Regions from separate parts of the Paraburkholderia sp. EB58 genome, predicted to be linked through region 2. Evidence: riboswitches for the same ligand, from Rfam matches in the RefSeq annotation. Region 2 holds a riboswitch; each other region holds the start of a gene.
What was found. Region 2 has a riboswitch for ZMP and ZTP ahead of P3T40_RS37730 (tetrahydrofolate dehydrogenase/cyclohydrolase catalytic domain-containing protein). Riboswitches for the same ligand answer to the same signal wherever they lie in the genome.
Positions count from the first base shown of each region.

Region 1: another riboswitch for ZMP and ZTP. It lies ahead of glyA (serine hydroxymethyltransferase); the one in region 2 lies ahead of P3T40_RS37730 (tetrahydrofolate dehydrogenase/cyclohydrolase catalytic domain-containing protein).
Region 3: another riboswitch for ZMP and ZTP. It lies ahead of P3T40_RS12685 (LysE family translocator); the one in region 2 lies ahead of P3T40_RS37730 (tetrahydrofolate dehydrogenase/cyclohydrolase catalytic domain-containing protein).

Region 1 is NZ_JBNDMQ010000003.1:195,842-205,391, reverse strand. It holds gene ybgF (tol-pal system protein YbgF) at 1-433, opposite strand, end outside; gene pal (peptidoglycan-associated lipoprotein Pal) at 449-958, opposite strand; gene tolB (Tol-Pal system beta propeller repeat protein TolB) at 991-2,283, opposite strand; gene tolA (cell envelope integrity protein TolA) at 2,400-3,413, opposite strand; gene tolR (protein TolR) at 3,410-3,862, opposite strand; gene tolQ (protein TolQ) at 3,873-4,550, opposite strand; gene ybgC (tol-pal system-associated acyl-CoA thioesterase) at 4,705-5,184, opposite strand; gene ydfG (bifunctional NADP-dependent 3-hydroxy acid dehydrogenase/3-hydroxypropionate dehydrogenase YdfG) at 5,243-5,989, opposite strand; ZMP/ZTP riboswitch at 6,357-6,456, shown strand; gene glyA (serine hydroxymethyltransferase) at 6,632-7,879, shown strand; gene nrdR (transcriptional regulator NrdR) at 7,886-8,368, shown strand; gene P3T40_RS06050 (GspH/FimT family pseudopilin) at 8,526-9,095, shown strand; gene P3T40_RS06045 (type IV pilus modification PilV family protein) at 9,092-9,517, shown strand; gene P3T40_RS06040 (PilW family protein) at 9,514-9,550, shown strand, end outside.
Region 2 is NZ_JBNDMQ010000041.1:13,145-22,694, reverse strand. It holds partial or broken gene valS (valine--tRNA ligase) at 1-1,855, opposite strand, end outside; gene P3T40_RS37740 (M3 family metallopeptidase) at 2,410-4,275, opposite strand; gene cysS (cysteine--tRNA ligase) at 4,396-5,781, opposite strand; gene P3T40_RS37730 (tetrahydrofolate dehydrogenase/cyclohydrolase catalytic domain-containing protein) at 5,999-6,883, opposite strand; ZMP/ZTP riboswitch at 7,053-7,135, opposite strand; gene P3T40_RS37725 (MFS transporter) at 7,250-8,494, shown strand; gene P3T40_RS37720 (Rieske 2Fe-2S domain-containing protein) at 8,606-9,550, opposite strand, start outside.
Region 3 is NZ_JBNDMQ010000007.1:127,491-137,040, forward strand. It holds gene pdeR (cyclic di-GMP phosphodiesterase) at 1-955, shown strand, start outside; gene P3T40_RS12665 (crotonase/enoyl-CoA hydratase family protein) at 971-1,849, opposite strand; gene P3T40_RS12670 (malate/lactate/ureidoglycolate dehydrogenase) at 2,374-3,477, opposite strand; gene P3T40_RS12675 (M20 family metallopeptidase) at 3,494-4,954, opposite strand; gene P3T40_RS12680 (superinfection immunity protein) at 5,186-5,494, shown strand; ZMP/ZTP riboswitch at 5,577-5,673, shown strand; gene P3T40_RS12685 (LysE family translocator) at 5,725-6,357, shown strand; gene P3T40_RS12690 (GNAT family N-acetyltransferase) at 6,360-6,833, shown strand; gene P3T40_RS12695 (YodC family protein) at 6,861-7,142, opposite strand; gene P3T40_RS12700 (MFS transporter) at 7,606-9,114, opposite strand; gene P3T40_RS12705 (TetR/AcrR family transcriptional regulator) at 9,145-9,550, opposite strand, start outside.

The DNA of each region.
Region 1 (9,550 bases), on a different contig from region 2:
TGAAGTCGCCGTTGCGGAACTGTGTTGAGGCCGCATTGAACGCATCCGTCTCACCAGGCTGCACCGTGCCTTCTACACCGTCGACCGTCTGCTGCTGCGGCTCGAACTTCTTGAGCCGCGTATCCAGATCGGTGTAGTAGTCTTTCTGCTGCTTCTGCAGCGTGGCAAGCTGGTTCGCCATGTCCTCGTTCTGCCCGCGCAGCGTCGCGACCTGCTGGTTCAGCTGGTCGAGGCGGTTGGACTGATCGAGGATGGTCCGCTGCGCGGCCGACAGTTGGGTCGACAAGCTATCGGTCTTGGTACGCAGATCGAGAATCGCCTGACGGGCCTGGTCGTCGTCGAACATGCCGGCGTGAGCCGGCACGGCCATCAAGGCCGAGCCCGCCACGCAGGCGGCTGCAGCAAAGCGCAGCCAGGAGAAACGTTGCGTCATACGGCTCATCACCTATTACTGTTGGTAGACGAGATCGGCGCGGCGGTTTTGTGCCCACGACGCTTCGTCATGACCGTCGGCCATCGGCTTTTCCTTGCCCAGGCTCACGGCTTCCATTTGCGAATCCGGCACGCCAAGCAGCGACAGCGCGCGACGCACAGCTTCAGCACGTTTCTGGCCGAGTGCCAGGTTGTACTCGCTCGTGCCGCGTTCGTCGGTGTTGCCCTGGATCAGCACGTGACGTTCCGGATGTGCCTTCAGGTAACGTGCGTGTTGTGCCAGCAGCGACTGGTATTCGTCCTTGACCGAGTAGCTGTCGAAGTCGAAGTAGACACTTCGCTTGGCAAGCGGGCTGTTCGGATCGTTCAGCTCGTCGACGTTCACCTGTGCGACTGCATTCGGGTTCGGTTGGGTGGCAACTGCACCGCCCTTGTTAGCATTTTCGTCGAGCTTGACGCCCGAGTGACATGCGGCGAGTGCACCGACCAGCAATGCGGCAAATACGATACGAAGTTTAGACATCATTGTTACTCTCCTTGTGTGTTATTGCATAAACGTTATTGCATAAACGGGCCCCAGGACGGCTCGCGAACGATGCCGCCCTGAACGGACAGGACCTGCCGAGTGCGACCATCGGTCGATACTGCGGCCAACACGCCACGGCCGTTCACCTGTGTGGCGTAAAGAATGTACTGACCATTCGCCGCGAAGCTCGGCGATTCGTCATGTGTTGTATCGGTCAAACCGGTAGCAGAACCGGACTGCAGGTCCTGAATGTACAGCTTGAACGCGCCGCCCACACGTGAGATGTAGGCCAGTTCCTTGCCGTCTGGGCTCACGCGCGGGCTGGTGTTGTAGTTGCCCGTGAACGTGACGCGCTGAGCTGCACCGGCGCTTTCGCCCTGCGCCGGCATCTTGTAGATCTGCGGTTGACCGCCGCGGTCGCTGGTGAAATAGATCCACTGTCCGTCAGGAGAGTAGTTCGGTTCGGTGTCGATCGAGGTGCCTTGAGTCAACCGGCGCAAACCGCTGCCGTCAGCGTTGACGGCGAAAATCTGCGTGTTGCCGGTGCGCGAAAGCGCCACTGCCAGCGTGCGTCCATCCGGCGACCAGGCGGGCGCGCTGTTGTTGCCCTTCTGGTCCGATACGACGATGCGACGGCCGGTGGGCAGATCGTGGATGTAGACGATCGGCTTCTTCTTTTCGAACGATACGTAAGCGACCTTCGTGCCGTCAGGCGACCAGGCCGGCGAGATGATCGGCTCGGGGCTCGACAACGCGATGTGCGCGTCCTGGCCATCCGAATCGGAAATCTGCAACTGGTACCGGTTGCCGGTCTTGATGACATAAGACAAACGGGTGGCGAAGACGCCGCGATCGCCCAGCAGTTTGGCGTAGATGTAATCGGCCACCTTGTGCGCGCTCATCCGCAAGCCGCTTTCGGGGCTGACCAGCACGAGGCCGCCGAGGCTTTCGCCCTTGACCGTATCGTACAGCTTGAAGCGCACTTCGTACTGGCCGTTGGGCAGACGGTTCACGCTGCCGGACACGAACGCGTTGGCGCCTTTGGCCTTCCAGCTGCCGAGGTCCACCGAATCGGTTTCCGACACGGGCGTGCTGCCGGCGTCGATGTTCGTGAATTTCCCGCTACGCTGCAGATCCTGACGCACGATTGTGCTGACCTGTTGCGGAGAGTTCGCTTCATTGGCGAAATTCGCCGTTGCGATGGGGAATTGGGTGGACCCGACGCCCGTGACGAGGACGTTGAGTTGCGCGTGCGCAGCGCCGCCGGCCGCAATCAGGCACGACGCTACCAAAGTCCGCAGGCCTAGCTTGGTCATCAAACTCATGCTGTATGGATTCCCAAAAAATCAGATTTCTAACACTCTATGACAGCAGACAGACCCGGAAACGTTCAATTCGTTCCCGGGGCCGCCGCGCTGGGCGGGAGGCCCCGGCGTCGCTGTCAACCGGCTGGTCGCAAAGTAATCAAGAAGCTTCCAGGTGCTTTACCGTCTGTGTCGACAGGCATCGGATCGGTGAGCTGAACGGCCCGAAGCGCGGCGTCGTCCCACTGCTGGTTGCCACTGCTGCGCGTGACCGTCGCGCTCAACAGCGTGCCGGAAGGCGAGCAATGGACCGAAACTACGGTTTCCAGACCTTGCGTGTCGCCAGACCACACGATCTTCGGGCGCACCATTCGCCTGACCTTGTCTGCATACCCCGGCGACGTCGACGTGCCGCCCGAGCCACTACCTGTGCCGCTCTTGGCCAGACCGTTGCCCGTTGAGCCTTCGCCGCCCGCCAGACCCTGCATCTGCGCAAGCCGCGCCCGACGCTCCTGATCGAGCTTCTTCGCTTGCGCCGCATCTGCCGCTGCTTTCGCGGCCTTCACCGCCTTCTGCGCATCAGCCTTCTTCTGCGCGTCAGCCTGCGCCTGCTTTTGCTGGTCTTCGAGTTGCTGTTGCTTTAACTGATCCTGCTTTTGCTGCTCAGCCAGTTGCTGCTGCTTGAGCTTGTCAGCCTGCTGCTGTTGCTGCTTCAGCTTCGCTGCCGCGGCTTTCTGGGCGGCCAGTTGCGCAGCCTGGTCGGCTGCCAGTTGCTGCTGGCGCTTTGCCTCGGCTTCCTGCTGGGCCTGCAACTGTTGCTGCCGTTGTTGCTCGGCGAGCTGCGCCTGACGTGCGGCTTCCTGTTGCTGACGCTTCTTTTCCTGCAGCGCAATATCAGCTTGCTCGTCAGGCAACGGTGGAGGCGGGGCTACCCGCACCGGGGGAGGTGGGGGCGGCTGCGGCGTTGTCACGTCAGGTACGTCCGTCCACAATTCGGCTTCGGCGCCTGCGGGCGTGCTGTTCTGCCATTGAATGCCGTGGTACAGGAAGAATCCGAGCAGCACGTGCATCACCAGCGCGAGCGCAAAGGCTCGCCAGGTGCCGCGTTCACGCGGTGGCTGGAGCGGGCGGGCGGAATTCTTGCGGATCATTGTGATTTGACGAGCAAGCCAACGCGCTTGACGCCGCGAGCCTTCAGGTCGGACATCACGTTCATCACGGCTTCGTACTTCACCGTCTTGTCAGCGGCGATTACCACCGGTTGATCCGGATGCGACTGCTCGCGGTCGGTGACGAAGCTGTCCAGATCCTGCCGCGTCATGCTTTCCTGCTGCATGGCGCCATTGTCGTCTTTATATTTGACGTTCATGTTGCCATCTGCGCGGATATTGACCACGACCGGCGGTGTTTGCTGTTGCGGCGAGGCACCGCCGACGGTGGGCAGATTGACGATCGACGGTGCGACGAGCGGCGCGGTCACCATGAAGATCACGAGCAGCACGAGCATCACGTCGATATACGGCACGACGTTGATATCGGCCATCGCGCGGCGCGAACGGCCGCCACGCATACTGGAAGAGCGACTTGAGGAACCGGCCATCGTGGACTCCTTAGTGCGCCTGACGCTGCAGGATGTTCGAGAATTCTTCGATGAAGGTCTCGAAGCGGATCGCCAGACGGTCGATGTCGTGCGCGTAACGGTTGTAGGCGACCACTGCCGGAATGGCGGCGAACAGGCCGATTGCCGTCGCGGTCAGCGCTTCGGCGATGCCGGGCGCGACGTTGGCGAGCGTGGCTTGCTGGACGTTAGCGAGGCCGCGAAACGCGTTCATGATCCCCCACACGGTGCCGAACAGACCGATGTACGGGCTGACCGAACCTACCGAGGCGAGGAACGCAAGATTGGCCTCAAGCACGTCCATTTCACGCTGGAACGCTGCGCGCATGGCGCGGCGTGCACCGTCGAGGATCAGGCCCGGGTCGTTGAGACGCTTTTCCTTACCCTTCAGGAATTCGCGCATGCCGGATTCGAAAATCCGTTCGAGTGCGCCGATCGTATGGCGGTTGTTCGCCGCGCTTTGATAGAGCGCCTGCAGGTCGCCGCCGGACCAGAAATCGCGTTCGAAGCGTTCAGTTTGCGCGCGTGCACGGCGGATCGCAAACCACTTGCGGAAGATAAAAGTCCACGACAGCAGCGACAGCAGCAGCAACAGTGCCATCACTGCCTGGGCCAGCAGGCTCGCATTAAGAACGAGAGAAATGATCGACAGATCTTGTGTAGTGTTCATATAGGTTCGCTGTAACGTCCCGAAAGGGGGCGTCCGGCTGCAAGGTCCGTCGAAGCTTGCCGTGGGGAAACCGGAAGCATCGGCAAACCGCGGGCCGAACCATGCTTTGTGTTGCTTGATCGATACGAGTTCACTGGCCCCGTAACAACGATGTTCAGGCGTTGTCCGTTGACACGCGGGGTGCAGTAACCTTCGGCCCGCGCCGCAATGCGGCGAGAACCGGTGCCGGAATGGCGGCAGGACGCAGCGCTACCCGGTCGACACAGCCGACCCGAATGGTCCCGGTAGCAAGCAGCGTGCCGTCGCGCCAGGCCTCCTGGGAGAAATCGACCGACGCGCGGCCAATTCGTTCAGGGCGGCTGACAATTTTGATGAGATCGTCAAGCCTGGCGGGCGCACGATAATCGACCGCGGTGCTGCGCACGATGAACAGAACACCCGTTTCTTCCGCGAGACGATCCTGTTCAATGCCGCACGCGCGGAGCCACTCGGTGCGCGCCCGTTCGAAAAACTTCAGATAGTTCGCGTAGAACACAATGCCGCCGGCATCGGTATCTTCGTAGTACACGCGAACGGGCCAGGTGAAGCCGATTTCGGCGCCGGATTCTCTGGGGGACATATTCATGCCGCGCATTTTACCGGAACGCACACGCCGACGTGATTTTGAGGGGTGGCGCTCCGGGCGAAAGCGTTCAACCGCGATGCACCGACAGCCCAGCGAACGACTGCGCAACCGGCATCAGTTCGATCGTGTTGACGTTGACGTGTGCCGGGCGCGTTGCAGTCCAGTAGATCGCGTCGGCGATGTCCTCGGCCGTCAGCGGCTGCACGTTCTGATAGACGTTCGCCGCTTTCTCATCGTCGCCGCGAAAGCGCACGTTCGAAAACTCCGTGCCGCCGCACAGGCCCGGCTCGACATCAGTCACACGCAGCGGCGTGCCGGCCAGATCGGCGCGCAGGTTCAGGCTGAACTGGCGCACGAATGCCTTGGTGGCGCCGTACACGTTGCCGCCCGCGTATGGCCAGTTGGCGGCCGCTGAGCCGAGATTGAAGACATGGCCGCGCTGACGCTCGACCATACCCGGCAGCAGCGCATGGGTGACCTGCACGAGCCCCGTGCAGTTGGTATCGATCATGGTCTGCCAGTCATCGAGGTTCGCCCGCTGCGCCGGCTCAAGACCGAGCGCGAGGCCTGCGTTATTGACCAGCACGTCGATGGCGGCGAATGCTTCCGGCAGCGTGGCGGGCACGGCCGCGACGGCCGCGCGGTCACGCACGTCGAGTTCGAAGGGCAGAAGGGCCTCGCCCAGTTCGTCGGCAAGCGCCTGCAAACGATCCTTGCGGCGCGCGGTGGCGACGACGCGATGGCCGCCCTTGACGAAAGTACGGGCGATGGCGGCGCCGAATCCGGCGGACGCTCCGGTAACGAAGACGATCATTGCGGGTTCCTGGTGGGGAGAGAGGAAAGGTGCCAAGCCTACTTCCAATGCGGCGCTGCGGCAAGAATGACCTTGGTCCCAGCGAACTACCTTTAGGCGTGCGGAAGTGCCGGAGGTGGCTGATGAGCGGACCGTGGCCGGATGGTACGCGTCGGCATGAGCGGCGGGCGTGTCGGCGGCTGCCGCTTGCGCGACGCTTTCATCGGACGTTTGCCACCGGGTGGTGAGTATGCCTACGTCTGATGAAATCGCGGCGGCGGGAACATGGCGAGTGGCGCCGACGCTTGTGGCAACGGCTTTCGCCGCGCGGGCGGGCCGGGCGGCGACCCGGTTGCCTATTCGAGGCGCTTCCAATACACTAACGCGCTCATCCCTGCGTGACTGGCGATAGAACCAAACAGGTTCAAGGTGGAGCGACCCACCGTGAAGCGCAGGGTGCCGTTTTGCCGTTCGCCTGGGCAGCCGTGATCCGCGCGCATTCATCTGCGCCGCCGGTGGCTGTCCTGCCTCGCGTGTGCGGCTTATCTTCATCCGCCACGTCAGGGCTGGCCCGGCCGCCAGCAGCGCCGCGTACCTACTACGCTTTCTGCACGAAATTCGGCGCACGATCCGGTCAACCTGAATACACTCAACGGAACCCGTATGTTTGACAGAGCCCAAAGCACCATCGCCAACGTCGATCCTGAACTCTGGAAGGCGATTGAGCAGGAAAATCGCCGTCAGGAAGACCACATCGAACTGATCGCGTCGGAAAACTACACGAGCCCGGCCGTCATGGCGGCACAAGGCTCGCAGCTCACCAACAAGTACGCGGAAGGTTATCCGGGCAAGCGCTACTACGGCGGCTGCGAATACGTGGACATCGTCGAGCAGCTCGCGATCGACCGCGTGAAGGAACTCTTCGGCGCTGAAGCGGCAAACGTGCAGCCGAACTCGGGTTCGCAAGCGAATCAGGGCGTATTCTTCGCCATGCTCAAGCCGGGCGACACGATCATGGGCATGAGCCTCGCCCACGGCGGTCACCTGACGCACGGCTCGCCCGTGAACATGTCGGGCAAGTGGTTCAACGTCGTCAGCTATGGCCTGAACGAAGCGGAAGACATCGACTACGACGCGGCTGAAAAGCTGGCTCAGGAACACAAGCCGAAGCTGATCGTGGCGGGCGCGTCGGCCTTCGCGCTGCGCATCGACTTCGAGCGTCTGTCGAAGATTGCGAAGTCGGTCGGTGCTTACTTCATGGTCGACATGGCGCACTACGCGGGTCTCGTCGCCGCCGGCGTTTATCCGAACCCGGTGCCGCACTCCGACTTCGTGACCACTACGACCCACAAGAGCCTGCGCGGTCCGCGCGGCGGCGTAATCCTGATGAAGGCCGAGTTCGAGAAGCAGATCAACTCGGCCATCTTCCCGGGCATCCAGGGTGGTCCGCTGATGCACGTGATCGCCGGCAAGGCCGTTGCGTTCAAGGAAGCGCTCTCGCCGGAATTCAAGGAATACCAGCAAAAGGTCGTGGACAACGCCCGTGTGCTGGCAGAAACGCTCGTCAAGCGCGGTCTGCGCATCGTCTCGGGCCGTACCGAAAGCCACGTGATGCTGGTCGACCTGCGTGCGAAGCACATCACCGGTAAGGCCGCTGAAGCGGCGCTTGGCGCGGCGCACATCACGGTCAACAAGAACGCGATTCCGAACGATCCGGAAAAGCCGTTCGTCACGAGCGGTGTGCGTTTGGGCTCGCCCGCCATGACCACGCGCGGTTTCGGCGTGAAGGAAGCGGAGCAGGTAGGTAACCTGATCGCCGACGTGCTGGACAACCCGGAAGATGCCGCCACGATCGAACGCGTGCGTGCGCAGGTTTCCGAGTTGACCAAGCGCTTCCCGGTCTACAAGTAAGCGACGATGCGCTGCCCCTTCTGCCGGCACGACGATACGCAGGTCGTGGACTCCCGCGTATCCGAGGACGGCGCCGCGATTCGCCGGCGCCGCCGCTGTCCGGCCTGCGACAAACGTTTTACGACGTATGAGCGGGTCGAGCTGGCGTTGCCGTCGGTCGTCAAGAAGGATGGCAGCCGCACCGAATTCGATCGCCGCAAAATCGTTGCGAGCATGCAACTGGCGCTGAGAAAGCGTCCGGTTGCTGCGGACGCGATCGACGCGGCTGTCGCCCGCATCGAATATCAATTGCTGGGCAGTGGCGAGCGCGAGGTGCGCAGCGAGCGCCTCGGCGAACTCGTGATGAACGAGCTGCGCGAGCTCGACACGATTGCCTACGTCCGCTTCGCCTCTGTGTACCGTCGTTTTGAAGACGTGTCTGAATTCGAAGACGTCATCGAAGAATTTCGGCGCGCGGCCACGCCTCCCAAGCCGCCCCGCAAGCGCTGAATGTTCTCGTAATCGCATCGATATTCCCTTTCTGTATCCGTCACACCGACATTGTTGCGGGTGATGTCCCACGCTCGCCACCTGGCCATTCGGCCGATTGTTGACGCACTTCCGTCTGGGTAAATTGTTTGCATTCTTTCGAAGCTAAGGAATGCAGATGAAGCAGGATGCCGATTTACCGCGCGTGTGCTACCGCGGTTTCACGTTGATCGAAACGCTTGTCGTAGTTGCCGTTCTGGGGATGATCGCGGTAATGGCGACGCCGTCGTTCGTTGCCTGGCACGTGCGCGACCAGGTCGATGCGCGAGCCCGGGCGCTGCTTTCAACGCTGTCCTACGCGCGCAGCGAGGCAGTCCGGCGAGGCGTGCGCGTGACCGTGTGCCGGGTCGATGCGGCGCGCCGCTGTCTTGCCTCGGGGCAGGCTTGCCGTGTTGGGGTGGCGGACTGGTCGTGCGGTTGGGCGGTGATGGTCGAGCGCAGCGGGATGCCCACGCCCACAGTGTTGCGCGCGCAGACCGAACTCGCGGCAGTGAGTATTGCCGGCACACAGACGAACCTCACCTTTACGCCGCCCGCGGGGCAGTTGATCGGCAGCTTTCGCAGCTTCGACATTGCGCCGCAATTCCCATCACGGGCCACACAAGGCCAACCTTGGCGGCGCTGCATACGTATCGCTGCGGGTGGACGGCCGCGCATCGCGGATGGCGCTTGTGGAGCGACGTCATGAAAAGCATACGAGTCAGCAGGTCATGCGGCGCATCGTTGATCGAGGTCATGCTCGCGGTCGCGCTGACCGCAGTGACGGCTCTCGGCCTGATCGCCTCGCAGTTGTGGATTGCGCGTGAGGCTCGCGCCGCAGCGCTGCGCGAACACGCGGTATTCGTGGCCGATGCCGTCGCCGAAGCCTCGCGCGTGCCGACGGGCGGCGACGCTGCCGTGCGGCAATGGAGCGCCCGCGCGGCGAGTCTATTGCCACAGGGCGATGCGTCGACCAGCCAGCATGGCGGCGGGGTCTCATTCGCTCGCGTGACGTGGTCGGCCGTGGCCGCTTTGCGAACGCCGGGCGAGGTGATCGACAAGCCCGAATCGTGCGGCGATCTCGCGGTTGCCGCTGGCCTCGCGTGCGTTGCCCTGGCGTTCGTGAAATGAAGCAGCGTACGTTTCTTCCGCTGGGGCATACGC
Region 2 (9,550 bases):
CGTACGTATCGAGCAGCGCCATCGGCGTGATCACGTTGCCCTTCGACTTCGACATCTTCTTGCGATCCGGATCAAGAATCCAGCCGGAAAGCATCGCGTGCTTCCAGGGTGCGCTCTGCGCTTCGAAGCCGGCACGCACCACCGTATAGAACAGCCACGTGCGGATGATCTCGTGTGCCTGAGGACGCAGGTCCATCGGGAAAATCCTCGCAAAACACGCGTCGGGTTCTTCCCACCCGCCTGCAATCTGCGGCGTCAGCGAACTGGTAGCCCACGTGTCCATGATGTCGGCGTCGCCCACGAAGCCATTGGGCTAACCCCGTTGCGCCTCGGTATAGCCAGCAGGCACGTGCGAGCGCGGATCGACTGGCAATGCAGACGTATCAGGTCGTATTGGCTTGCTGTAGTCGGGTTCGCCCGATGAATCGAGCGGATACCACAGTGGGATCGGCACGCCGAAGATGCGCTGGCGGCTGATGAGCCAGTCGCTATTCAGGCCCGACACCCAGTGGTCGTAGCGAGCGGCCATGTACTCAGGATGCCAGTTCAGTTGCCCGCCTCGTTCCAGCAACTGCGTGCGCAATGCGTCGTCGCGCCCTCCGCTGCGCAGATACCATTGCCTCGTGGTCACGATTTCCAGCGGGCGATCCCCCTTCTCGAAGTATTTGACACTATGCGTAATAGGCCGCGGTGGCGCCGTCAAATCGCCGCTTTCGATCAACATCTCGACGATTCGACTACGAGCCTGCGCAGCGGATGCGCCGGCAAGACGCGCATAGGTCTGCTGTGCAAGAGACGATTCGAGCCATGCCGGCACCTCGTCCTGCAGACGACCGTCTTTCGCGATCACGCAGCGTGTCGGCAGGCTAAGTTCACGCCACCAGATCACGTCGGCGACGTCGCCGAAGGTACAGATCATCGCGAGCCCCGTGCCCTTCTCGGGCTCCGCGAGCGGATGGGCCAGAACCGGCACGTCGATCCCGAAAAGCGGCGAGCGCACCAACGTTCCCATCAGGTGGCGATAGCGCTCGTCGTTGGGGTGAGCCACTAGTGCGACACAAGCCGGCAGCAGTTCCGGACGAGTCGTCGAGATCACGATCGAGTTGCCGCCGTGATCGACGAAGCGCAGATCGTGATATGCCCCGGCAAGCTCCCGATCTTCGAGCTCAGCCTGCGCGACCGCGGTCTGGAACGTCACGTCCCACAGACACGGCGCATCCTGGTTGTACAACTCGCCTCGCTCCAGATTGCGCAGGAATGCAAACTGGCTTGCACGCTGCGACCGCTCGTCGATGGTGGCGTAGGTGAGAGTCCAGTCGACTGAAATGCCAAGCCGCACGAACAGTTCTCTGAAAGCGCGTTCGTCGATCGCGGTCAGCTTGTGGCACAACTCGATAAAGTTGCGCCGGCTGATCCGCGCAAACTCCGAGCGACGCGCAGCCGGTGCTGCGGGAGCGCGATAGTGTGGATCGTAGGCCGCATCCGGGTCGCAGATGACGCCGTAGAAGTTCTCGACGCGCCGTTCCGTCGGCAGACCGTTGTCGTCCCACCCCATCGGATAGAAGACGCTTTTTCCAGTCATGCGCCGATAGCGGGCGATGATGTCCGCGTGCGTATAACTGAAGACATGGCCCACATGCAAGGAACCCGAAACGGTGGGCGGCGGCGTATCGATCGAAAAGACGTCATCGCGCTGCGCGCTGCGGTCGAAGATGTAGGTGTGCTGCGCTTGCCAATGCTCGGTCCACCGCGCTTCGAGTGCGTCGAGGCTAGGGCGATCGGGCACGCTTGCAGCAGCTCGGCGTCGGGCCGAACGGCAGCGCTGTGGAGCGGCCAATGTAAGTTGAGGTTTCATCTCTGCTTCGCTATTAATGGAGAATTCAGGCTGCCCTGCGACGCACAGGCGTGCACAAACTCGCGTGGACCCAAGCAAGAGTCACGAACGAATCCAACAGGCGTGCGTCATCCACGACTTTGGTCAGGCCGCTCGATTGAGCGATGTCGAGTCTGGACGGCGGTGTTTATCCTGGCGGTGGAACGCCAGGCGAAGGCTCACGAGCGCTCAATAACGTGAAACGTGGCGGTGGTCGCGCGGGAGCAGAACGGCGAGCTAAAGCGAAGTGAAACGAGAGACGGGAGCAGGTGCGGCGAAATGCGCGAAGCGACGAGTGCCTGCCAATGAAAGGCGGTGCGTTCCGCGTGGCAGGTAGGGAAATCAGTGCGGCATTACGTTTAACGGTGACATAGCATCCTCCGCGAGTGAACGTTAGATAAGCGTTGTCTCGACTTGTGATCGAGATATGTTTTTATAATCGATCATTGAAATTGGCACAAGTGTTATGTGAGGTCTGCTATCGAAAGCGGAAGCGCGTCATGCCGCCTCCGGTCAATTCCATGCCGCCTCAAGCACTAAGCAGCCTGCGCCTGCCGCTCGATCCACGCCTCAAATGCCGCATACATAGCCGGCAACGATTCCTCGTTGGTCGCAATGCATTGCGGGCCGTGCACAATGGCTATCGACGCATCGAGGTCGCCCTCATCCCTAGCCATAAACGGCGCTGCACGATCCGCCCGCTCGAAGGCCTCTTGCGCCAGCGCCCACGCTTCCCGTGGCGAGCGATTGCATTCCGTCGCCAGATACGACGAACTCAAAACCTCCCCCGTCATATTCCGCAAGGTCTCATCAAGCGTCAAACTGTTGCCCGTTGCCCAGCAATGTTTCGTGAGCAGCAGCCCCACTTCGGGGTTGTCCACGATATAGCCGAGCGAGCGCATCAGATAAGCGCGCGTCTGCGACGCAGCCATCTTCGCCAGCAGATAGCCGTGGTAATAGACCGCGATGTCGTGATAGATGGGATGAGGCGTGGTCAGCACATAGTCGGTGTGATGCGGCACGCCGAGAATTCTGTGTGTGACGGAGCGCGCCAGACCGAGTACCGAGTCGACAGTGAGCTGCGCATCCTCCATGGCGTAGAGCGCCCGTTCGAAATACGTCGGCACCAGGTCGCGCCGCTCGGTGTACGCGCGAAATGCCTGACGTGTTTCGACACGTTCCCGGATCATTTCGTCAGGCATCGGCTCGCCGGCCACATTGTGCGCGTATCGTCGCATCCAGCAAGGGTCGCCCGGCAGCGCGTCGAAAAACTTCGCCTGCGCTTCGAGAAACGCGGGCGAGGTAGGCGCGAATTCCTGCGAAAAACAGGGCGAATTGAGCGTCACATTCGAAAGATGCGCGCCGTGCCCTGCTTCATGGAACAGCACGTTGATGCCCTGCAGTCCCGCACCGACTTGTTGCGGGCGCGCCGTCGAAGTGAAACGCACGTCCGCTGGCACCCAACCCCTGACGTCGTCGTGATAGCTCGGCGTAGGCGCTATACAGAAGCCCGTTTGAAACTTGCCCGGCCGGTCCAGCAAATCAATCTCGATCCGCGCACCGCGATAAGACACGCCAAGCCGTCGGAACGATTCCGCCCAACGCTCCAGCGCTTTGCTAAAAGGAAAGTACGCGTCGGCTTGTTGCGCCGAGCCGCCGCGTAGTCTGTAAGCCAGGTTATGCGGCTGCAGACTCTCTTCACCGTACTCGTGAACGATGCGGTCCAACGACGCGAAATGCGCGTCTCGAGTATTCCGCTCGAACTCATCAAAGACCGCAAAGAGTTGCTCGGGACTCATGCTGCTATTGGTACGCAGCCGGTATTCGAAGAAGTCGCGATAGCCGAGTTCGCGCGCCAATGCATTGCGCTTGGCTACGATCTCGAGAAAGCCGTTTTCCAGCAACCAGGGTTCGAGTCCATGCAAAGCATGGTGCGAGCTTTTGCGCGCAGCTTCATCCGGGTTGGATGCGAGGTTCGCGCGCAGCGCACCGGATGACGCCTGCTCGCTGCGTCCCGACGCGCCCACGTGATGCATTGTGTATGCCTGGCGGCGCGCAAACAGATCGGCATCCAGTCTGATCAGCTCAGCAAGCAATGCTGCCGCGCGCTCGTTGCCCAACGAATTGCATTCGAACACCTCGACCCAGCCGCGCAAGCCGGTCAGGAGCGGGTCACGTTCAACAGACTGCGTGGCGGCCTCAAGCCTCGCCAGATGCGCCCGGATCTGCGCTAACCGCTGCGGGTCCGCGAGGAAGGTCTTACGGGCGAGCCCAGCTGCACCCAACGCGTCGTGCTCGTCGCTCTGACCTGTATGGGTCAACCAGTAGAGATCGCCTTCCAGTCGATGCAGTTCCAGATAGTCTTGATTGAGTTGGTCAAAGAAGGCGCGAGCGCTTTTCATGTGCGGAACATGGTTGGAATCGTTGTTTATGCTGCTTGGGAGGACGGCGAGAGATCACGCAGCGGGAGGCAGTGATCGTAGCGCAGTCCGCCTACAGTTGACTTGCTAGACGGTGCCGCATTACTTCGCCGCATCAATCGGACTCAACCGTTGCCCGCCTGCACCATCCTCAACCTGCCAACCCGCCGCCTTCAACGTCTCACGCAGCCGATCGGACTCGGCCCAGTCCTTAGCGGCGCGAGCCTTCTCACGCTGTTGAGCCAGCGCGGTGACATCCGCCGGAATCTCGAACGCATTCGCCTGCCACTCCGCCAGCCGCAAGCCAAGCACCGGTTCAAAGGCGTCAACCGTCGCCCGTCGCGTCGCCGCCGGCAGATCGCTTCGCACTACCTCCCACACGATGGCCAGCGCGCGCGGCAGATTCAGATCCTGATTGATCTCGGCGTTAAAACGCGCAACATATCCCCCATCCGCCGTGCCGCCGGCAGGCCAGCTTGCATACGCTTTGCGCAGCCTGTCCAACGCGGCTTGTGCCGCCCCAATCGCCTCATGATTGAAACGCAGCTTGCTGCGGTAATGCGCGCTCATGCAAAGATAGCGGTAGGCGAGCGGCTCGATCCCGCGCTCGATCAAACTCTGCAGGCGCAAAAAGTCGCCACTCGATTTGGACATCTTGGCCGCGTCGACTGTCAGAAAGTGCCCGTGCATCCAGAAGTTGGCAAGCCGTGTACCGTGGCAAGCCTGCGTCTGCGCAATCTCATTGCTGTGATGCACGGCAATGTGGTCTTCGCCGCCGCAGTGAATGTCGAACCAGGGGCTCAGGTACCTGGCCGACATCGCCGAGCACTCGATATGCCAGCCCGGAAAACCACGTCCCCATGGACTGTCCCATTCCATTTGCCGCGTCGAATCGGGTGGACTGAATTTCCACAGTGCAAAGTCGGTCGCGCGCCGCTTCTCACCTAAAGCCACCCGCTTGCCGGCTTGCAACCCCGCGTGATCGAGACGCGCCAGATAGCCGTAGTCGTCCTGCCTGCTGGTGTCGAAGTACACGCCGTCGTTCGTCTGGTACGTATAGCCATTGCGTTCCAGCTCGGCGATGAAGGCGATTTGCTCCGCAATATGGTCCGTCGCGCGGCACCAGACCGTGGGTTCCAACAGGTTGAGCGCTTGCCAGTCGCTCATGAATGCACGGGTATAGCGTTCGGCAATCTCCCAAGCCGATGCGCCCGTGCGCCGGCTGCCTTTTTCCATCTTGTCTTCGCCTTCATCGGCATCGGAGACGAGATGGCCGACGTCGGTGATATTGACGACGTGCCGCACCTCGTAGCCGTTTAGCGCGAGAACGCGCCGCAGCACATCTTCGAACACGTAGGTCCGCAGATTGCCGATATGCGCGTGGTCGTACACCGTCGGTCCGCAGCAGTACAGGCCCACGTGGCTTGGTTGCAAAGCAGTGAACGGGCGCACAGCGCGCGACCAGGTATCGTACAAGGCGAGAGCCATTGAATTGCCGTAGGGTGAGTGGTGGGAAGCGCCAAAAAACAAAAAGGCCACCGGTTTTTCAACGGGTGGCCATCGGGGACTTGCTCAGATGTGACGTAACGCGACGCGCTAGACGCAAGCTCCCTCTGGCAGGCTTTGACAGCATGCATGCATGAAGCGGGAGAGAGAGAGGGCGGCGAAGGTCATGGGACGATGCTAGCGCGCGTTGATTTTTTGGTCAATCGGTTTGGGTTTGACCGGTGGGTTGAGCATATGCCAGTTCAGCAGCGTCGACGGTCTGCGCGATGAGGGTGGCAATCGTCATCGGCCCGACGCCGCCGGGCACGGGCGTCACTGCCGCGCACCGGCTTGTCAGTCCGTCGAGGTCAATATCGCCGACGCCTCCAGGATGGTAGCCGGCGTCGATCACGACCGCGCCGTCGCTGATCCAGTGATTGGGAATGAACTTCGGCTTGCCCACGGCGCCCACGACGATTTGCGCGCGCCGCACTTCAGCTTCGAGATTCACGGTCTTCGAGTGACACAAGGTGACCGTCGCGTTCGCATTCGACAACATCAGTGCCATTGGCTTGCCCAGAATTGCGCTGCGTCCGACCACCACCGCGCGCTTGCCGGCGAGCTCGATCCCATAGTGCGCGAGTAGCCGCATGATGCCAGTGGGCGTGGCAGGGCCGAACGCGGCCTCGCCGAGCGCCATCCGGCCGAAGCCGTGACTCGTCACGCCATCAACGTCCTTGAGCATCGAGATGCGGTCGAAACACCGGCGCTCGTCGACCTGAGCGGGGACAGGGTGTTGCAACAGGATCCCTTGAACGTCTGGATCCGCGTTAAGCCGGTCGATCTCGGCGAGGACCTCGTCGGTGGTGCTGCTGGCAGGCAATGCGACGAGGCGCGAGTCCATGCCGACGCGCCGGCATGCGTTGCCCTTCATCCGCACATAGGTGGCCGAGGCGGGATCGTCACCGACCAGAATGGTGGCCAGTATCGGTGTACGGCCGCCATTCCTTGCCTTGAGCGCGGCAACTCGCGCGGACAGCTCGTGTTCACCCTGCGCCGCAACCGCTTTGCCATCCAGGATTACGCATTTCAGAGAGTTGTCCATAGCTCAGCTCCTGGTCATTGCGGTGTCATGGCCGCTACGCTGCAAAAGGTGGACGCAATGGTGGGCGAGTACGAGGCCGCGCAGATGAGGGAATGTTGGCGACACGGTGGAAGCGGTAAAACGCGGGGTAGAAATCAGGGCAGTCATCGGAAGTCTCCAAAGAGAACGATCAAGATGCCCAGGCGAACGGCGGTCTAGCCTCTACGCTTCCCGATGGTGATCCATCTTCTCTCGCCAGTCACGTAGGTCGCCATTTTAACTCACGACCACGCCACCAGGACAAGCCGTACCTCGGGGTATCCTTCAGTCTGCCCGCCAAGCTCCGGCTGCCCAGCCGTAACGCGGTGACCAACAGGCGATAATTCCGTGCGCGTCAACCACCAGGCCTTTTTCTGCTCGCTTTTCTTTGCGCGGCTGGCGGACCAGATTCTGCTGTTCCTGGTCCCGCTGGTCGTATTCCAGACGACCCAGAAGGTATCGTGGTCAGGCATCGCCTTCTTTCTCGAGGCGTTGCCGCGCTATCTGTTCTTCCCGCTGTTCGGCGCACTCAGTGACCGCTTCTCCCCGCTCAAACTGATGCGTATCAGCCAGACGTACCGCGCCGTCGTCTGTATCGCGGGGGTGCTGGGCTATGCGCGGTGGGGCGGAATCGGCTGGCTGATTGCGCTGTCCGCCTGCTGCGGCATCCTTACGAGCCAGGGCTTCGTAGCGCGCGAAGTCATGCTCCCGCAGATCTTCAAGGCTCACAAGTTCGAGCGCGTACTGGCCGTCTCGCAGCTGGCCGACCAGCTCGGCGTGGTGCTCGGCCCCATGGCCGCGGCGTTGTTGCTCGGCTGGTGGCGCTGGGAGTTCGTGGTGGCCACTACCGGTGCGCTGTTCCTGGTCGCCGACGGCGCATTCGTACTGTGGCAACGCGTGAGCGGCTTTCAGGCCATTGCACCGGAACCGCCTCAAGGTCATTGGACGCAACCACTGCGCACCGCCGTACAGCACGTCGTGCATCTGCCCGGTCTGAAAAAAGTCATCCTGCTGGCCGCCGCCGAGAATCTCGTCATCGGCGTGACGCTCGCCACCTCAGCCGCCATGGTCACCGGCATCCATCATCAATCGGGGCGTTTTTACGCCGTGCTGCAGACCATCGGCGCGATTGCCACCGTGCTGATCTTGCTGACCATCGCCCGCGCCTCGTTTTCCAGCAAGACGCTGGGTCTGCTGGCGTTTCTGGCAATCTGCCTCGGCGGTGTGATCGCCGGTGCGAGTGCGAGTCCGTGGGGCTATGCGCTGGGTTTCGTGCTGATTATCGGCTTCGACAAGATGTTCAACGTCTACATCCGAAGCGCCCGGAAAAAGATTATTCCGGCCAAGGACTACGGAAAAACCACCGGTGTCATCATCCTGCTGAACAACCTCACCCAGCCGCTCGCGGGCCTGCTGGTGGGCGTATTTGCCGGACGTGGGCACACAGGCCTGCTGATCGTGCTGCTGTCGCTGACAATGGGGACGATCGGAGCGGCCGCGTCGATCGCCGGACCGTGGCTGCAGCAGAGGCGCGCCGCCGGCATCGAACGCGGAGCCAGTTTGAACGAGGCCGGCATTCGCGAGAGTGAGTAAATGTGGGAATGCAGAGTCCTGAGCAGCCTGTCACCGCGCGGACTGCGGCACCCTGAGATTTCAGGGTGCCGGACGGCGAGGCCAAGGTAAAGGGACCGGGGGCAGACCGCGTTACGTCGTCGCCTCGGCGGGCCCAATCCTCACGCCCTTGAAGTGACCGGCCGCGGGCGGCGCGCCGCACTCGCGCAGCAGCGCACGCAGTTCGTTGATGACCGGGAACACCTCGTGATTCCAGTCCGCCCCTTGCCGGTCGTGCGCTTCCTGTTCACGTTCGACGATCCAGCGGTCTTCCTTGAAAATGCGCTCGGTGAACCAGACCAGCAGCGGCCAGGCGATATCCAGCAGGACCGGAACGCCCGGCTTGCGGATAGACAGCAGACCAAAGGTGCGGTTGGTGCGCTGCTCGGCATCGACCGGCACATAGACGATCCACAGGTTCATCACCAGCGTCGAGTCCGAGGTGCGGATCTGCAGCGTCTGATACGGGTACTGGGTGCGGATGGTCATCACGTCCTTGTCCGCGCCTTGCGTACCTTTACGGCTTTGCCCGAACACCAGCGCCTCGCCAATCGGCTGTTCGCCGGCCATACGCGCAAACGTGTAGTCCACCTCGACCCAGTCGTCGCCGCGCCGGCGTCCAAGCGAACGCGCCCGCATCTGTCCCATCTGCTTGCGGTGCAGGAACTGATGGTTCATGTCCATCAGGTTTTCATGCATGAACGAATAATGGCACTTCACTTCTCGGCCGAAGCGGCGCGTCTTGTAGGCCTTGTCACCCAACGAGGCGAGCGGCGGCAACTGACGCTCCTCCGCCAGCGCGGGATTGCCGGGGAACACGAAAATCAGACCCTGCTCCTCGCGGCACGGATACGAGCGCACGCCGTTGGGCAAACGCTCACGTCCCAGATACGGAATGTCGACGCAGCGGCCGGTGCAATCGTAGGTCCAGCCGTGGTAACAGCAGCGGATCGTTTCGCCGTCCACCACCCCGCCGTGCAGCGGCACCTGCCGGTGCGCGCAGCGGTCTTCCAGCGCGAACGCCTTGCCCGACTCGGT
Region 3 (9,550 bases), on a different contig from region 2:
GCTCGTCGAGGTCTACACGGGCTGTTCGATCGGCATCGCGCTGTGCCCGGAGCATGGCGACAGCCTCGAATCGCTGATCCGCTCGGCGGATACCGCGATGTACGTCGCCAAGGACGAAGGCAAGCGGACCTACCGGGTGTTCTCGCAGGAGATGGACCGCAAGGTGGCCGAGTATATGTGGCTCGACACCAACCTGCGCCGCGGCATCGACGAAGGCCAGTTCACGCTCTTCTATCAGCCGAAGCTGTCGCTTTCAACCGGTGCGGTGCAGGGCGTCGAAGCACTGATACGCTGGAATTCGCCGGAGCGCGGGCAGGTCATGCCCACCGAATTCATTCGCTATGCCGAAGAATCAGGCCTGATCGGACACCTCGGCCGCTGGGTCATGCAGACGGCGGCCGTGCAGGCCGCCCGCTGGAAGGCCGACGGCCTCAATCTGCGCGTGGCGATCAACGTCTCGGCGCGTCAACTGGTGGATACCGCGGTGGTCCGGCATTTCGCCGAAGCGCTTCAAAAAGCGGGACTCGAGACATGCCTCATCGACCTCGAACTCACCGAAAGCTGCCTGATCGAAGACGAAGCCGCCGCAATCCAGCTGATTACGCAATTCCGCCAACTCGGCGCCCAGGTTCACCTGGATGACTTCGGCACCGGCTATTCGTCGCTGTCGCAACTCGGACGGATTCCGCTCGATGTCATCAAGCTCGATCGCAGCTTCGTGCGCTCGATCAACGAGAACTCCAAGGCCCAGGCGCTGGTGCGCTCGATGGTCGCGGTAGCTCAGGAGCTGAATTTCAAGGTGGTCGCCGAAGGGATCGAAACGGAAGCAGAAGAAGCCTTCATGAAGGGGCTCGGCGTGGACTATGTACAGGGCTTTCTGTACGGCCAGCCAATGCCGGCCGCGGTGTTCGAACAATGGCTGCGTGACAGGCAGAAGCTCAGGTTGATCGCCTGAGCTTCCGCGCCCGGCTCAGGCTATGCTGGCGCTAGTCTGCCGCATCGTCGAGGTGCGGCGGTTCTGCAACATGACCAGCCGCTCCATGAAGGCCAGATCCTTCTCATCGATCGTGAAGGCGGCTTCCACCCAGTCCTCGGTAATCTCCATCAACTCGGCACGCGAGAGCTGCAGAACCCTCTGGCGCGCCCGCAACATGGCGCGGATGCCGTTCATTTTCGGGCGCAACGTGTCGATAAAGGTCCGCGTCGCCACATAGGCCTCGCCCGGCTCGAACAACTGATCGACGAGCCCCTTGCCCGCATACCACTCCGCCGTATGCGACTCGCCGACGCCGATCAGCTCTTCCGCGAGGCGCATACCGGCCTTGCGCGCGACCAGCGAATAGCCGCCCATGCCTGGGAACAGGTTGAACGCGATCTCCGGAAAACCCATGCGGGCGTCGTTCTGCGCGAGCAGGAAATGATGCGCAAGCGCGGCTTCGAAACCGCCCCCCAGTGCGGTCCCCTCCACCATGGCAATCGAGATGGCGCCCGTATCGAAACCGCGGGCGGCGGCATGCACGCAATCGACACAGGCCCGGGCATACGACATCAATGCCTGACGCCGGCCGGAGCGGATCGTATCAGCAAAGAAGTCGAGATCGCCGCCGACGTTGTAGATCGACGGGATCAACGAGCCTGTCACCCAGAAATCGATCGGCAGGCCGGAATCGCGTGCGGCCTGGGCGAGGCCAAGAATATCGTGCACCAACTCGAGGTTAAAGCAGGGACGCGGTTGCGCGCGCAACATCATCCACATGACGTTGCGCCCCTCCTCGTAGTAAGCGGAAATCTGAGACAAATTACCAGCTTCGAGGAACGGACGGCAGGCGTGATGATTATGAAGGTTCATTTTGTATCGGTCCTTTAAAGTTAAACGGCGGTGATGCAGGACGAGCCTAAAGCAGACATCAATCAGCTGGGAGCGGCCTGCCTAACGGACGAACACAAGTTGTCCTTGCAAGCCCGTGGCATGGGGGTGACCGAGGAAGTTTGAAACGGGAGCAGTCCGAAATATGCAAACGATTGCCCCGTGAAAAAGCGCACCGAAATTGACGTGTCAAAGCCCATCGGCAGGTCGATGTGTGCTCGAATACGGAATTTATTGCCGATGTTGAAGCAGACGGTAATTATTTACTGCCAGGCAATGCAATCGAAAATACTGCTTGAGGTTATTTTGGAGCGGTGATTGGGATGCGGGGGTATGGCGAGGAGAGGTGGCAGCAGGGGTACGCTGATTGATGGAGGGACGGGCCGCCAATTCGTTGCCGTCGCAGCATGCGCGACGGGCCCGATTGGCTAACCGACATCATTGGCGGGTGGTGGCGCCCACAACGAACGGGCAGCCCCAACTCTAATTCCGCAGGCAGGTCGTTGTTATTGCAGATGCCGGAACCAGCGCTCGACTTGCACCGCCGGCATGCCGACTGCAAGCGCTGCATCGTGGATCTGCTGCCAGGTGGCCGGGTCAATGGGCACGCCCTGAGCCTCGCGCTCTGCCCGCGTCGCGCGCTCGGGTTCGCCAGGCGCCTGGATGCGTTCAGTACCCGCGGCAAGTGGCGAGGCCTTCACCCACTCGACAAATGCATCGGCCTCAGCCTCGGCGTTCGGCGCATCGAAGGCGACAGGATTGATGATCACCGACAGCATGCAGTTGATGATGGCGTGGTTGGTACCCAGCGTATCCGCATGAGTCGTGAAGCCGCCGGACAATGCACCGCCGAAGATCTCGCACATTGCCGCCAGTCCGAAGCCCTTGTGGCCGCCAAATGGCAGCAGCGACCCGGCGGGCTCCTCGATCATCGCCTTCGGCTCGATCGTGGCCTGCCCTTCGTGATCGATCAACGCACCGGGCGGAACCTGCTTGCCCTGGTTATACGCGACCCGGACCTTGCCGAATGCCACGGCGCTGGTAGCGAAGTCGAGCACCAGCGGCGGCTTGCCGCTGCGCGGAAAAGCGGCGCAGAACGGATTGGTGCCGATGCGGCGGTCGGTCCCGCCGAACGGCGCAACGAGCGGATCGCCCGCCACGTTTACGAAGTGAAACGAGACGAGCCCGGCATGCGCGCATTGCTCGGCCCAGTGACCGATGCGGCCAATATGATGCGCGCCGCGCAGGCCCACCGCGCAGATGCCGAGGCGTTTCGCGCGCTCGATGCCGTGCTCCATCGCCTCATAGGCAACCACCTGGCCGAAGCCTTTGCCGCCGTCGATGGTCAGAACCGCGCCTGCGTCGCGCGCCACTTGTGCGTGCAGGTTGAGCTTAAGTTCGTCATCGCGCAACGAGGCCACGTAACGCGGAATCATCCCCACGCCATGCGAATCGTGACCGGTGAGATTCGCGGCCAGCAGATGGTCGGCAACCAGTTCGGCTTCACGCGGCGCACTGCCGGCTTGCTCCCAGATTGCCCGCACATAGTCGTGCAACGTTTCGGACGGAATTCTGAGCGGAGACGGGTAGGCAGGGCGGGGATCGGTCATAAGACGCTCAAAACCCTCAAGGCGCAGCGGCAATCACATCGGCAACCGCCGCCGTCAGCTTCTTGCCATACGGCACATGCAGGAACTCGTTCGGGCCGTGCGCGTTCGACTTCGGTCCGAGCACGCCGCACACCATGAATTGCGAGTGCGGGAAGCCTTCCTTGAGCACGTTCATCAGCGGGATCGTGCCGCCCTGCCCCATGTACGCGCAATCCGCGCCGTAATGCTGGCGTGACGCGTCATTGAGGGCCGTCGCGAGCCACGGTGCAAGCTCCGGAGCGCTCCAGCCGGTGGCCGCGCCGGCGTCCGGCCTGAAGGTGACCTTGGCGTTGTACGGCGGATCGAACTCGAGCAACGCCTTCAGTTCCGCGACCGCTTTGACCGCATCGAGAAGCGGCGGCAAGCGCAACGACAGCTTGAATGCGGTGCGCGGGCGCAGCACATTGCCCGCGTCGGCGAGGGCCGGTAACCCGGCGGCCCCCGTCACCGACAGCGACGGACGCCACGTCGAATTAAGCAGCGCCTCTTTCGGATCAGTAGTGGTGGGCAGCACCTGGCGGCCATCCTGACCGCACGCCCACGGGATCTTCTTCCAGACGTCGTCACCCAGAATGTGGGCGGTGGCCTCCGCTTCACGCAAACGATCGGCCGGAATCGGAGAATGGAAACCCTTCGGCAGCAGGTTGCCGTTCGATGCGTCTTCAAGACGATCAAACAGTTGCCGCATGATGCGGAAGCTCGACGGCGTGATGCCGCCGTAGCCGCCCGAGTGAATGCCTTCGTCGAGCACATGGACTTCGAGGTCGCCAGCGACCAGCCCGCGCAGCGACGTGGTCAGCCACAGCTGATCGTAATTGCCGGCACCCGAATCGAGGCATACCACCAGCCCCACTTTGCCAAGGCGCTCGCGCAGCGCGTCGACATACGGCAGCAGATCGTAGCTGCCCGACTCCTCGCAGGTTTCAATGAGGCCAACGCAGCGCGGACGCTCCACACCTTGCGCGTCGAGCGCGGCGAGTGCGGTGAGGCTCGCGTAGATGGCATAGCCGTCATCCGCGCCGCCGCGGCCGTACAACTTGCCGTCTTCGAGTTTTGGGGTCCACGGGCCGAGGTCGTTGCGCCAGCCGTCGAATTCAGGCTGCTTGTCGAGGTGACCGTAGAGGAGGATGGTCTCGGCGCTGCCCGAGCGCGTGGCCGGCGTCTCGAAGAAGATGACCGGCGTGCGGCCCGGCAGGCGGATCACTTCCAGCTTGAGGCCCTTGACCGGCTGTTGCTCCGCCCACTGCGCGGCGTCCGTCACCACGCGGTCGATAAAGCCGTGCTTGGCCCAGTCCGCGTCGAAGCCAGGGCTCTTGGCGGGCACGGCGATATAGTCGGTCAGCGCCGGCACGATCTCGTCGTTCCACTTGCGGTCCACAAATTCGCGGAGCGTGTCGTGATTGATCTGCCTCGTCTGCTGGGTGTCGTCGGAAATCATGTTGGCTGTCCGGTCGGTCGGTCAAAACGCACATGATAGACCTCTACGGTGCCGGCCTGAAGTCCCCCGTTCGGCCATGCCGTCTCGCGGCGCTGCAGCATGATGGCGCCGATGGACTGCGACTGCGCCTCGTCTTGACCGGGTCGATTCACGCTAAAACGGACGGCGCGCTGCGCAAATCTCCCATTCGCGCGACAATTGAAAGGTTCCAACTACGCTTGGAGAACCGCGATGGGAACCAGCACGGTCATTCAAGCCGTCGCCGCAGTCATCGCACTGGGGCTGTACTTCCTGCCGGCCATCCTCGCCGACCGGCGCAAACGCCATGACCTGCTGACGCTCGCGCTGTTCAACGCATGCCTCGGCTGGACCGGCTTCGGCTGGCTCGCGGCGCTCTATTGGGCGCTGCAGCCGAACCCGCCGAAGGACGTCGCCGTCGAAGTGGAGCAAACGCGGCGCGTCGTCAGGATGCGCAATTTTTCCGTGATGCTGGTCCAGCGCGTACAAAACCGCGCAACGCGGAACAAGAGCGACCGCTGAGACTCCGACCGGGGACCACCGGCGCAGGAGCCGCCCGCGTGCAGTCCGATTTGCCCGCTCCGCGTCACGCATGGAATAATCGTCCGGTCCGCGCAACTGGCGCTTGAAGATGGGCCACCATCGGGAAACGCGGACCGCGACACCAATCTCGCGAACCGCCGCGCGCCTGGGTATTGTTGCCTCGGCTGCCTCAGCTACATCAGCCGCATCAATCTCCAAGGAGCCCTGCCATGCCTGAACTCGCGAAGCTGCTCACCTTTGGTCTCGTCTCGCTCGGGATGGCGCTCACGCCCGGCCCGAACATGCTCTACCTCGTTTCGCGCTCGATCTGCCAGGGCCGCACCGCGGGTCTGATTTCGCTAGGCGGCGTGGCGCTCGGCTTCGTCTTCTATATGTTGAGCGCCGCGCTCGGCATCACCGCCCTGCTGCTCGCCGTGCCGTTTGCGTATGACGCGCTGCGCTTCGGCGGCGCGCTGTATATGCTGTGGCTCGCGTGGCAAGCGGTCAAACCGGGCGGCCGTTCGCCGTTTCAGGTGCGCGACCTGCCGGCCGACAGCCCACGCAAGCTGTTTGCGATGGGATTCGTCACCAACCTGCTGAACCCGAAAATCGCGGTGCTGTATCTGTCGCTGTTGCCGCAGTTCATCGAACCGCAACACGGCCATGTGTTGGAGCAGTCGCTGGTGCTCGGCTCGGTGCAGATTGCGTTTAGCCTGACGGTCAATTCGATTGTCGCGCTCATGGCCGGTTCTATTGCGGTGTTCCTCGCAAGGCGCCCCGCATGGATCCTGGTTCAGCGCTGGCTGATGGGCACCGTGCTCGCGGGCCTGGCGGTACGCATGGCCACCGAAGCGAGGCGGTGAGCATGCTGCACACGCGGGCGCTGGTTGCCGATGACCTCGAGCTGATTTGCCGCCATCGCTACGAGATGTTCCGCGAGGCCGGACGCGAACCAGCGGTGCTCGATCGGATGACGCCCGCCTTTCGTACCTGGCTGCAGCCACGCCTCGTCGACGGCACGTATTTCGGCTTTATCACGCTCGACGGCGACACGCCGGTGGCCGGCATCGGCTTGATGGAAATCGACTGGCCACCGCATCCGCTGCATCCGGAACAGGACCGGCGCGGCTACGTGCTGAATGTCTATGTGGAACCGAGCCACCGGCAACGCGGTATTGCGCGCATGCTGATGGATCGGGCGGAGGCGGCGTTTAGCGAGCGAGGCTTGCCGTATGCGATTCTGCACGCCACGCAGATGGGGCGCCCGCTTTACGCGGGACTCGGCTGGACCTCGACCACAGAAATGGCCAAAGCCGTACACGCGCCCCCAAGGGCGTGAGATTACGAATCAGTGAACCGGCGCGTATCAGCCCGAATGGGCCACGCGGGTGAAACGGCCCAGATGCACCGAACCCGGCGGGATGGAGCGCGGTTCGAGCCGGACTTGCTCCTGCTCGAACATCTCCTGGCGCAGTTCGCCGTACTCGTCGAACCATTGGCAAACCACCCAGTCACCCGCAGTCAGCGCGACGGGCCCGACATAGGTGACCGTCATGCGCGGGCCGCCCGACTTGAGCGTGACCACATCGCCGACATTGAGCGGCGCGATTGACGGTGTATCGAAAGCATCGAGGGTAGCGGTCAACATATCAATCCCCGGGATGAAAGCGTTGGAGTTTTTAACCCATTGTCTCAGACAGGTGGCTGGCGAAAGATTTAAAAAGTTTGCCAAGATTAACAATCGAATTTACGGTCTGCAAGTGATTTTTATTGATACCGTTTTCATACAGCGGGGAATCAGAATGCGGTCATCGGCTCGCTGAGCGAAACAATGCTCATACGGCCAAACCCCTAGCCTACAGGGGTTGCGGGCGCGTCTTCAGACGCGCGACGGGGAACAATTTACGTGAGTCCTAATATGCCAACGTAAAAGATGCCGGGATAATTTGTCAGACATTGAAATCGTTTTGAATCATTTCGTTTAATCAGATCAATTATTGTCGGAACCATCCATAAACGACCCAATCACCCATGAATTTCTCGGACCGCGAAGCCGGCTGCATTAATACGGTGCAGTGCAATACCCGGAATCGGTCAGGGTATTGCACAGATTACCCGGCGCGGCGCAGCGCGACCTGCTGATGGCGCACCAGCAGAACGCTCAGGCCAATGCACGTCAGCATCAATAGCGCATTGATACCGAGGCTGTACTGGAAGGCATGGGCGTAGGCATGGGGCGTCGCTCGTCCGCCCAGCACGCCGAAGAACGCGCCGCTGATGGCGGCCGTGCCGAACGCCGAACCGATCTGCAAGGTCGACGAGGCGACGCCCGACGCCAAGCCTGCCTTCTCGGGCGCGACTTCCGTGAGGATGATCCGCATGATCGACGGCAGCAGCAGGCCTTGACCGACGCCCGCGCACACCAGCCCGCAGTAGAACAGCAGATCCGGCGCGGGGGCTTGGGTGGCCGACCAGCCGGTCAGCGTGAAGCCCACCGTCATCATCGAAAAACCAAGCGTCAGTACATGTCCGCCGATGCGCCGCACCACCGCGGGCGAGGTCAGCGGTCCCACCACGAAGCCAATCGCAAACGGCATGATCGCGACGCCCGAGGCCAGCGGCGTCCAGTGCAAACCGGTCTGCAGGAAGATGCCGTAGGTCAGGAAGAAGGCGCTGTTGCAATAGAACAGGAACGCGAGCACGAGGCCAAGCGCAAATGCCGGATTGCGGAAGAGTTGCAGATCGACGAGCGGGTGGCCGCCGAGGCGCTCGACACGCCGCTCGGTTGCGATGAAGAGCGCAAACACCGGCACGCTCAAGGCGAACATCGCAAACGTCCAGGCCGGCCAGCCGGCTTCACGGCCGTGGGTCATCGGATAGATGATGAGCAGCAGCAACAGCGAAAGCAGACCCACGCCCTTCAGATCGATACCTGCACGCACGGCCGGCTGGTTTTCCGGCACGAACTTCCAGGTGCCGATGAACGCCAGGATGCCGACCGGAATGTTGATCAGGAAAATGATGCGCCAGTCGAGGCCGAACGGCCGGTACGTGATCAACGCGCCGCCGCCGAGTTGTCCGACGATCGACGAGAGCCCGAACACGAAGCCGTAGAAGCTCATGACCCGGGTCTGCTGGGAAAGCGGCACGACCGCACGAACCGTCGCCAGCACCTGCGGCGCCATTACCGCCGCTGCGATGCCTTGCACGATCCGGGCGAGCACCAGCACGTGTCCGTTCGGCGCCAGACCACAGAGTGCCGACGAGATCACGAAACCGGCCATGCCGGTCATAAACATGCGGCGGCGTCCGTACAGGTCGCCGAGGCGCCCGCCGGTGATCAGCAGCACGGCGTACGCAGATGCGTAGGCCGAGACGATCAGCTGCAACTGCGCGTCCGCGGCGCCCAGCCCGGTGTGAATAGCCGGCAGCGCGAGATTGACGATGAAGTAATCGAGCGGCGCGAGAAACGCCCCGACGAACAGCACGGCGAGCGCAAGCCCCTGACGCTCGAAACGCGGCGGCGCCCCGGCCGAGCAAGCGGAGCCCGCGGCGCCACCCACGGCCCGTCCGGGAACGGCGAAGGCCGCCGGCGAGGATTTGACGCATTCGCTATTCATGACCATTCGTTCAATAATTAGGCAAAAAAATTACACGAGGGCACGCATCGCGACATCCACGATGGCGGTCAACTCGCGTTCCTCATGTGCTACCCGGCCGAGTACGCGCAGCCCCTGAATAATGCACAGCAGAAAATTGCTGACCGCTTTTTCGTCGAGCGTCGAACTGAATGCCCCGCTCGCCTGGCCGCGGATCACCGCGGCTGCAAGCAGCGTGGCCATGCGGCGCTGGATCGAGGCGATGCGCTCGCGCAGCGCGTCGTCGTCCGCCTGCATTTCCAGCGTGGTATTGGTAATCAGGCAACTGCGCCGAGTCGCCAGCCCGGATGCTGCCTTGGCGTAATGCAGGATGGCGCTGCGCAGCGCCTCCATGGGAGGCAGTGGCGCGTTCAGACGCTCGGCGAGCCGGGCAATCGAACCGTCCGCGTAATGATCA